DNA from 2 places in the Rhizobium sp. BR 315 genome. Region 2 is predicted to be linked to the other one. Evidence: riboswitches for the same ligand, from Rfam matches in the RefSeq annotation. Region 2 holds a riboswitch; the other holds the start of a gene.
The links. Region 2 has a riboswitch for FMN ahead of ribB (3,4-dihydroxy-2-butanone-4-phosphate synthase). Riboswitches for the same ligand answer to the same signal wherever they lie in the genome.
Positions count from the first base shown of each region.

Region 1: it holds a riboswitch for FMN, as region 2 does, so the genes downstream of both, QD409_RS08675 (6,7-dimethyl-8-ribityllumazine synthase) here and ribB (3,4-dihydroxy-2-butanone-4-phosphate synthase) in region 2, are expected to answer to the same signal.

Region 1 is NZ_JARWKZ010000005.1:196,153-201,016, forward strand. It holds gene QD409_RS08670 (ABC transporter ATP-binding protein) at 1-965, shown strand, start outside; FMN riboswitch at 1,071-1,216, shown strand; gene QD409_RS08675 (6,7-dimethyl-8-ribityllumazine synthase) at 1,306-1,782, shown strand; gene QD409_RS08680 (VOC family protein) at 1,841-2,191, shown strand; gene QD409_RS08685 (VOC family protein) at 2,354-2,749, opposite strand; gene QD409_RS08690 (tautomerase family protein) at 2,846-3,271, opposite strand; gene QD409_RS08695 (TetR/AcrR family transcriptional regulator) at 3,393-4,004, shown strand; gene QD409_RS08700 (ABC transporter ATP-binding protein) at 4,075-4,864, opposite strand, start outside.
Region 2 is NZ_JARWKZ010000001.1:417,972-422,835, reverse strand. It holds gene QD409_RS01995 (ABC transporter permease) at 1-675, shown strand, start outside; gene QD409_RS01990 (homocysteine S-methyltransferase family protein) at 738-1,658, shown strand; gene ribB (3,4-dihydroxy-2-butanone-4-phosphate synthase) at 1,728-2,354, opposite strand; FMN riboswitch at 2,467-2,612, opposite strand; gene QD409_RS01980 (SDR family oxidoreductase) at 2,719-3,501, opposite strand; gene tpiA (triose-phosphate isomerase) at 3,576-4,313, opposite strand; gene QD409_RS01970 (SDR family oxidoreductase) at 4,318-4,864, opposite strand, start outside.

The DNA of each region.
Region 1 (4,864 bases), on a different contig from region 2:
CCTTCCTCGGACCGTCGGGTTGCGGCAAGACGACCGTGCTGCGCATGATCGCCGGCTTCGAAATGCCGACGGCAGGCACGTTGATGATCAACGGCAAGGATCAGCGGCCGCTGAAGCCGAATCAGCGCAACATCGGCATGGTGTTTCAGGCTTACGCGCTGTTTCCCAATATGACGGTGCACGACAACGTCGCTTTCGGCCTCAAGGTCGCTGGCATGTCGAAGCCTGATATCGACAAGCGCGTCAACGAGATGCTGCGCCTCATCAAGCTCGATCACCTCGCCGGTCGCTATCCCTACCAGATGTCAGGCGGCCAGCAGCAGCGCGTGGCACTTGCGCGCGCCATCGCGGTCAAGCCTCAGGTTCTCCTGCTCGATGAACCACTCTCGGCGCTGGATGCCAAGATCCGCATCTCGCTCCGCGAGGAAATCCGTGCGATCCAGCAGCAGCTCGGCATCACCACGGTCTTCGTCACGCACGATCAGGAAGAGGCACTGTCGATCTCCGACCGCATCGTCGTCATGAACGCCGGCCGCGCAGACCAGATCGGTACGCCTTTTGAAATCTACAATACCCCAGCGACCCGCTTCGTAGCTTCCTTCGTTGGCACACTGAACCTGATCGAAGGCAAAGTCGTCGATCCCAACAGCAACCGCATCATGATCGGCGATCAGGGCGTGACCTTGAAGCAGTCGGTCACGACCTACAAGCCGGGCGATACCGTGTCGCTCGCCCTGCGTCCGGAGGCAGGCTCGCTGGCCGAATCAGCCAAGGGCGATACGGCACTGACTGGCGAGGTTTCCTCTGCGCACTTCCTAGGGTCGGTCATCCGCACGCGCATGAACGTCGCCGGAAACACGATTTCCTTCGATATGTTCAACAGCCCAGGCATGATGCCCCCGAGCGTCGGAGAAAGGGTGACCCTGCGGTTCGCCTCGTCCGATCTCCTGGTCATTCAGGATTGAGAACATCCTCACACAAGAGGAATGTTTTGGAAAAATAATCGCAAACGCCGGGCCAAAAGCCTGGCGTTTTTCTTTGATTTCCCTGCGGAAATGCATTTATAGTTTACGCGTTCTCAGGGCGGGGTGAAATTCCCCACCGGCGGTATGGGGATTTCCCCGAGCCCGCGAGCGCCTTTCGGTTCTCCGAAAGGGTCAGCAGATCCGGTGAGAGGCCGGAGCCGACGGTATAGTCCGGATGGAAGAGAGCAAGCAGGGTCGCACCTCCTCGGCGCCGAGGGGCGCTGCAATGCTGCGTGTTCGCCCAAGGGATACTTGACACAACCCTTGAAAGGCAAAATTCATGACTATTTCTATCTCTACCCAGCCGAGCCGCATTGCGCTTATTCGGGCCCGCTGGCACGCCGATGTCGTCGACCGTTGCGTCGATTCATTCGTTGCCGAGTGGCAGACGGCGGAAGACGCATCGCCGATCGATATCTTCGACGTGCCAGGTGCACTTGAAATCCCGTTGCATGCGCAGACGCTTGCTCGCAACGGCCGCTATTCGGCGATCGTCGCCACCGCTTTTGTTGTCGACGGTGGCATCTACCGCCATGAGTTCGTTGCCAATACCGTCCTCGACGCAATGATGCGCGTTCAGCTCGACACCGGTGTTCCGATCCTTTCAGCAGTCCTCACCCCACATCACTTCCAGGAGTCGGAGGCTCATATCCAGTTCTTCAAGGAACATTTCATCATCAAGGGCCGCGAAGCGGCGAGCGCCTGCCGACATATTCTCGCAGAACGCGCAAAGCTGCTGCCATCCGTTACGGTCTGAGCCAGCATGGTGGAGGCGCGGCGGAAGCCCGCCTCCATTTCACAGGGGAGAAACGTCAGTGACCGTCTTACGCATAATCCCAAACCTTACCGCCGCCGATCCTGCTGCGGCCCAACTATTTTATCACGACCTGCTCGGGCTCGACCTTGTCATGGACCATGGCTGGATCCTCACCTTCGCCTCAGAAGCGGCAACGGTGCCCCAGATCAGCGTCGCCAGCGAAGGCGGTTCGGGAACCATCGTTCCCGATCTTTCGATCGAGGTGGATGATGTCGACACGCTCTATCGGCGCGCCACATCCATGGGTTTCGGCGTATTGTATGACCTCACCGACGAGCCTTGGGGCGTTCGCCGTTTCTACCTTCGCGACCCTTTCGGCAAGGTCGTCAACATTCTGTCCCATCGCTAAAACAGAGCGAGCGGAGCACGCGGCGCAGTCCCGTTGCAAAACGATGCAGAGCTCCCCTCAACCCAACTATCGCAGATCATCATTGAAGGTGGTGCGCCATGAATTCGTCCGGGCAACCGGATTATTTGAGATCAACTTTCGGCCTCGCAATAAGCGAGGTTCCTATTGCGCGCAGTCAATCATCCATTGCACGCCATACCGATCCGTCAGCTTGCCGTAGTAGCTGCCCCATGGCTGTACGGCGAGCGGCGTCGTCACCGTTGCGCCCTTAGCCAATAGGGCAAAAATCCTGTCGGTGCTGGCGCGGTCGTCCATGACCAGGATGTGCGCGGATCCGCGCATCGGCTCAGCGTCATGATTGTCGGATGCGAAGAATAACACGCCTGGCCCCTCGAAACGCGCATGCATCACCCTGCCCCGCATAGACTCGTCAGCAAGCGTCATTCCATTGGCACCGTGCCGAACCAACAGCGTGATCCGGCCGAGTCCGCAGGCGGTATAGAAGGCAAGCGCGTTCTCACAATGCGTTGTGAAAAACAGATAATTGGCGAGTTGCACGTCCTGCCTCCCTCTTGCTGTTGGACGATAGCGGCTTAAGCGCGCCAGTCCGGCATTGATGTTAACTCCGCTGCCTCAGCGGTGATAAGCCTTTGCTTAGGATGCTGCAGCGTTCTGAATGGCTTCAACCAGATCTGCATTGCTGTAACTCTGGCCTGCAATGCCCCAGGCTCCCTCCGGCGCATAGACGATGTTCGACCAGATGTGCTCGCGTTTGATGCGCCCTTCGGCTGCCCGCTCAACGACCTCGGTCGCCTTTTCGATGAATGCGCGCTTGGCCTCAGTCGTCGCAAGTGCGATCTCGGGCAGCTTGAGTTCGACGAAGGCCGCGGCAACGGGTTTTCCTGCGGCCAGCACATGGTTGGCAGGAAGCACATTAATCGTGCCAATGACATTGGCTGTCATGAAAGTATTTCCAGTCAAGCCGGCAACATCGAGGACAGCATCGGTCAAGCCGGCAAAAGCCTGCGCCTGTGCTTGAGACGAAAGCAGTCCTTCGGATACGGTGAGCGTAATGGGCATTGGAACATCTCCTTGTTGGACCTGTGCCGGTAATTGATATATACCGATCACTCTTTAACGATACACATCGATCACTCTCTATGCAAGCAATAAAGAGAGATCACTCTTAATGGAGACCGCAATGCGGTATAGCGCCGAACATAAGCAAGAGACCCGGACGCGGGTCATCGCGGCTGCCGGGCAGGTATTTCGAAAGGAAGGTTACGGCGGTGCGGGCATCGATGCCCTGACGAAAGCAGCCGGGGTTACCAACGGCGCTTTCTACGGACACTTTAAGTCTAAGATCGAAGCATTCCGCACGGCTGTCGTGGAGGGTTTGGAGGAACTGCGCCAGGCCGTTTTAACACTCAGGGAAAACCAGTCGAAAGGCTGGCTGCAAACCTTTGCCAGCTACTATCTCGGCTACAAGCGGACTTGCGATCTCGGCGACAGCTGCACGCTGCCGAGCCTTTCCCCCGATGTTATGCGCGCCGACGAGGAAACGCGCGATGCCTATACGGCGGTATTGAAGAAACTCATAGCGGATGTTGCGGCCGGCCTGCCGGAGGACAAGAAAGCAGACGCAAACGAGACAACGGCGGAGGATCGCGCAATCATTCTCCTCGCCACGCTCAGCGGCGGCGTGACCCTTGCGCGCGCGGTCTCCGATCCCGCTCTTTCCAGCCATATTGCCGAGGTCATAGAACGGGCCGCGCTGGTAACGGGCAATCTCGCTAGTCCGCAAGACGAGTGATCAATTGTCGGGATCTTTCAGCAAGAATTGACCGAGGCAAAGCTTCCCGCTTCACCTCGGCTAGGCCAATTTACGCCCGGATCACTTGGTCATTCGCATCGAAGCGATGCATATGGCTCCTGTCCGGCGTCGCGTAAACGATCTGGTCCGGCTCGTATTTGTGCTCGCCGAATAGACGCACGGTCAGGAGGCCGGTGGTCTCGGATTCGAGATAGATGATCGTGTCGGCGCCGAGATGCTCGACGTGAATGACCTTGGCTGCCCAAGAGCCCCGATCGGGCGACAGCGTAATATGCTCGGGGCGGATGCCGACAGTCTTGGCGCCGCTTTCGCCCAGCCGCTCGGCCGGAATGAAATTCATCTGCGGCGAGCCGATGAAGCCGGCAACGAAGATATTGGCCGGGCGATTGTAGAGTTCCATCGGCGAACCGATCTGCTCGATCGCGCCGGCATTGAGCACCACGATCTTGTCGGCAAGCGTCATCGCCTCAACCTGATCGTGGGTAACATAGATCATAGTTGCCTTGAGGCTGCGATGCAGGCGGGCGATTTCGAGGCGTGTCTGTACGCGCAGGGCCGCATCGAGGTTCGACAGCGGCTCGTCGAAAAGGAAAAGTTCCGGTTCGCGCACGATAGCGCGGCCGATGGCGACACGCTGGCGCTGACCGCCGGAAAGCTCGGCCGGTCGGCGGGCCAGATAAGGGGCAAGCGACAGCATGCCGGAAGCCTTATCGACACGGCTGTCGATCTCGGCCTTCGGGGTGCCGGCCTGCTTGAGACCAAGCCCCATATTGTCCTTCACCGTCAGATGCGGGTAGAGCGCATAGGACTGGAAGACCATCGAGATGCCCCGCTTTGCC
Region 2 (4,864 bases):
ATAACCTCCTATTGGCCGCTTCTGTTGACGGGAGCCGTGCAAACGCTGTCGCTGCTTGCGATTTCGGTCGTCTTCGGTTTCATCATCGCAATCGGCCTTGCCTTCGCCCAGGTCAGCGGCGGCCCGTTTCTGCGAACTCTTGCTCGCGGCTATTGCACTTTCTTCCGAGGCACGCCGCTGCTGATACAGCTCTGGCTGCTCTATTACGGTGTCGGTTCTTTTTTGCCGATGATCCCTGGTATCCGTCAGAGCCTGTTCTGGCCGATCTTGCGCGAGGGCTTCTTCTTTGCAGCCGTCAGCTTCACGCTGAACTACGCAGCTTACGAGGCGGAGGTTTTGCGTGGCGCATTGCTTGCCGTCCCGAAAGGCGAGCTGGAGGCAGGCCGCGCATTCGGCATGCGACCGTTCACGCTGATCAGGCGCATCTGGCTGCCGCGTGCCATTCGCATCGCATTGCCGACGATCGGCGGCGAAATCGTCATGCAGCTGAAGGCGACACCGCTCGCCTTCACCGTCACGGTGATGGATCTCTACGCCGTTGCCACCAAGGTGCGCCAGGACACGCTGCTCGTCTACGAGCCGCTGATCGTCGTCACCGTCTTCTATCTCATTCTCACCGCCATCGTCGCACGAGCCTTCCGCTTTCTGGAAGCGCAGGTGCCGGCGCGGCGTTAATCACAGCACGAAGGGGAGATCAGACCTCTCCGCAGATCCGAACTATTCTGGAGATCCCATTCATGAGCAAACTTTTGATCCTCGATGGCGGCATGAGCCGCGAGCTCCTACGGCTCGGAGCCGAACTGAAGCAGCCGGAATGGTCGGCCCTCGCCCTGATCAATTCGCCCGATATTGTCCGAAAGGTTCATGACGAATTTATCGCCGCCGGCTCTGACGTCATTACGACGAATAGCTATGCACTGGTACCGTTCCATATTGGCGAGGCGCGATTCCGGAAGGAAGGGGCTGCCCTGATCGCACGCTCGGGGCAGTTGGCCCGCGACGCTGCTGATGCGTGCAAGGATCGGAAGGTTCTGGTCGCCGGTTCGCTGCCACCCATCTTCGGTTCCTACGAGCCGCAGAATTTCGATCCGTCGCGGGTGCAGGACTATCTCAAGGTCCTGGTGGAAAACCTCGATCCCTATGTCGATGTCTGGCTCGGCGAAACCCTTAGCCTGATTGCCGAAGGGCAAGCCGTTCGCACCGCCGTCGCCGAAACCGACAAGCCATTCTGGATCTCCTTCACGCTGGCGGATGATGCTGCGCAAAAGAATGGCGCCTCTCGCAAGCTCCGCTCCGGCGAGTCCGTCGAGGATGCGGCTCTATGGGCCGCCTCGTCCGCCGCCGACGCACTCCTGTTCAATTGCAGCAAGCCGGAAGTCATGCGGGAGGCCGTCGATACAGCAGCGGAGGTTTTCAAGCGGGGCGGCTACGATCTACAGATCGGCGTCTATGCCAATGCCTTCGAGGGAGAACAAGGCGAGTCCGCCGCCAACGAAGGCCTTCATGCAACCCGACAGGATCTGAACGACGACGCCTATTCACGCTTCGCCTGCTCATGGGTCGATGCTGGCGCGACGATGGTCGGCGGTTGCTGCGGGATTGGCGCTGGGCATATTCATCGGTTGAAGAAGGCTCTCCTGCGTCCTCAAGGAGCGTAGGAGAGCCTCGCACAAACACCGGTCCGGAAGGCGGTTGACCCCAAGGATGGTTCTTTGGGACCCGAACGATCAGGCAGCCTTGGAGGCGGCACCCGCAGTCCTGTAGGCTATCAGATCCTCGATCGTGATAAGATGAAGGCCATGCCGCTCGGCGAAGGTTTCGAGTTCGGGCAGACGGGCCATGGTGCCGTCGTCGTTCGCCACTTCGCAGATGACACCAGAAGGCGAAAGGCCGGCGAGCCTGGCAAGATCCACGGCCGCTTCCGTATGCCCGGGGCGAGACAAAACGCCATTTGGATGCGCGCGAAGAGGAAAGATATGACCGGGCCGGGCAAACTCTTCCGGGCGCGAGCCATCCCTGACCAGAGCCTGAACCGTCGCCGCCCTGTCGGCGGCGGATATTCCGGTCGTGGTTCCCGGGATGTAGTCGACTGAAACGGTGAAGGCGGTCTTCAGGACTTCCGTGTTGCGCGGCACCATCAACGGGATGTCGAGTTCGTCAAGCCTTTCACCTTCCATCGGAACGCAGATCAGACCACGCGCGTGGTTCATCATGAATGCGATCGCCTGTGGTGTGACCGCTTCCGAGGCAATCACGAGATCGCCTTCGTTTTCGCGGTCGCGATCATCGACAACAACCACGATCTCGCCCCGCGCAATCGCTGCGATCGCATCTTCAATTTTCGAAATTGCCATTTTCCTGCCTTTCAAGGGTTGCCGTTCAGAACGGCGCACATGGCCTGTCAAAGCCACCATTTTCCCTTGGGCGAACAAGCATGTGAACGCCACCACGAAGCAGCATCTCCTGCGTTGCCCTCTTCCATCCGGACTATGACCGTCGGCTCCGGCATCTCACCGGATCTGCTGACCCTTCGCAGATTGCGAAGGCGCTCGCGGGCTCCGAGTTGCCTCGATACCGCCGGTGGGGAATTACACCCCGCCCTGAGAACATCTCTAAGATAGATGAGGATCATCTCGTTCCGCAAGAGGTTGATGGACCTTCGGCTTTCGAGAATTCGGCTTTCCGTGTGAAAACACAGTTCCTCTTTGTTGAACGAAGCTAGGACATGATCAAACCACCATCGACATTGATGGTCTGTCCAGTGATATAGGCCGCATCGTTGCTGGCAAGAAAAGTGACGAGACCTGCGACGTCTTCACCCGACCCGGCCCGTTTCATCGGAATGCCTTCGACCCATTCCTTCATAAGCTCGCCGGGACCGTAATTACCCAGCAGCCTGCCCCATGCCTGGTCGTTATAGGCCCACATGTCGGTTTCGATGATGCCGGGGCAAAAGGCGTTCACGGTAATGCCCTCGATCGCAACTTCTTTCGCAAGGCTCTGGGTAATGCCGACGACGCCCATCTTCGATGCCGCATAATGCGGCGTGTAGATGAAGCCATCACGCGCCTGGCCGGAGGCTGTATTGATGATGCGGCCACCGCGACCATGCTTGCGCATGCGGGCAATTGCCTCCTGGGCACAGAGGAAGACGCCCTTGGTATTGACGGCCATGACTTTGTCCCATTCGCCCTCTGTCATATCCTCGACGCGGGCAATGGTGATGACGCCGGCATTCTGAATAGAAACATCGATGGCGCCGAACGCCGTCTCGGCAGCCTCATAGAGACCCTGCACGCTGGTCTTGTCCGTCACGTCGCCGACGAAAGAAATCGCCTTTCCGCCATCGGCCCTGATCTGCTCGGCGACCGCATGGACGGAATCCTCGTTGGCGGAGACCACAAGATTGGCACCCTCTCGCGCAAACCGTTTGGCGATCGCAGCGCCGATGCCGCGGCTCGCGCCGGTGATGACGACGGTCTTGTTTTCGAAGCGTTGCATTCCCTGTTCCTTTTGCGGCTACGGCCAGGCGGGCGCGGTTCAAGGGCCGATCATCCTGCCTGCTATTTGCGACTTCAAACGGCGGCCAAGATGATCTCGGCGAACTCCGATGCCTTCAGGGACGCCCCTCCGACCAGAGCGCCATCGACGTTGGAAACGCCGAAGATCACCTTTGCGTTCGACACCTTGACCGAACCTCCATAGAGGATCCTGACACGATACCCGTCTTCCCCCAGCCGCTCTTCGAGCGTCTGCCGGATGGATGAATGCACCTCCTCGATCTGTTCGAGGCTCGGAACCAGTCCGGTTCCGATCGCCCAAACCGGTTCGTAGGCGATTGCCATGTTCGAACTGGTCGCCGTGTCGGGAGTTGATCCTTCGAGCTGGGCGCGAACGACATCGATCGCTCTTCCCTCATCCCGTTCTGCACGCGTCTCCCCGATACAAATGATGCTCGTCAGACCTGCCTTGTGGACCGCGGCGGCCTTGCCCGCGACTGCGGCATCCATTTCCTTGTAGGCGGAGCGGCGTTCGGAATGCCCGAGGATCACGAAGCGCGCGCCGATTTCGGCGAGCATCTCTGCGGAGACGTCTCCAGTGTAGGCACCTGAGGTCTGCGCATGGCAATCCTGTGCGCCGACGGCGATCGCCGCGCCTTTGGTACACTCAACGGCCTTCTCGACTAGCGTGAAGGGCGGGCAGACGACGATGTCGGGCGCCGCCTCGCCTGTTAGTCCCTTCAGCGCCTCGATCTCAGCCAGGGAGGAAGCGAGACCGTTCATTTTCCAGTTGCCTACGATCAGCTTGCGCATGACATCACCAGCAGCAGAAGCCTCCGTCGACGAGCAGATCGACGCCCGTCACGAAGCTTGCGGCATTGGATAGCAGGAAGACGGCGGGACCGACCATCTCGTCGACACCAGCCATGCGCTGCATCGGCGTCTGCTCCTCAAAGAGCTTCGTCTGATGGACCATTTCCGGACGCGTGTTCATCGGCGTCGCCGTATATCCCGGCGAGATGGTGTTGACGCGGATCCCACGGCCGACCCACTCCATCGCCAGCGATTTCGACATATGGATCACGCCGGCCTTGGAAGCGTTGTAATGCGCCTGGCTGAGGCCGCGATTTACGATCACGCCCGACATGGAGGCGATGTTGACGATCGATCCGCGTCCATTTTTCAACATGGCGCGTGCTTCCGCCTGGCAGGACAGGAAGACGCCTTTCAGGTTGATGTCCATCAACGTCTGGTATTGGTCCTCCTCCATCTCCTCCGCGGGGTTGGCGTTGGCGATACCGGCGGCGTTGACGGCAAGTGTCAGCGCACCGAGTTCCGCCTCGGTGCGTGCAACCGCCTCCTCG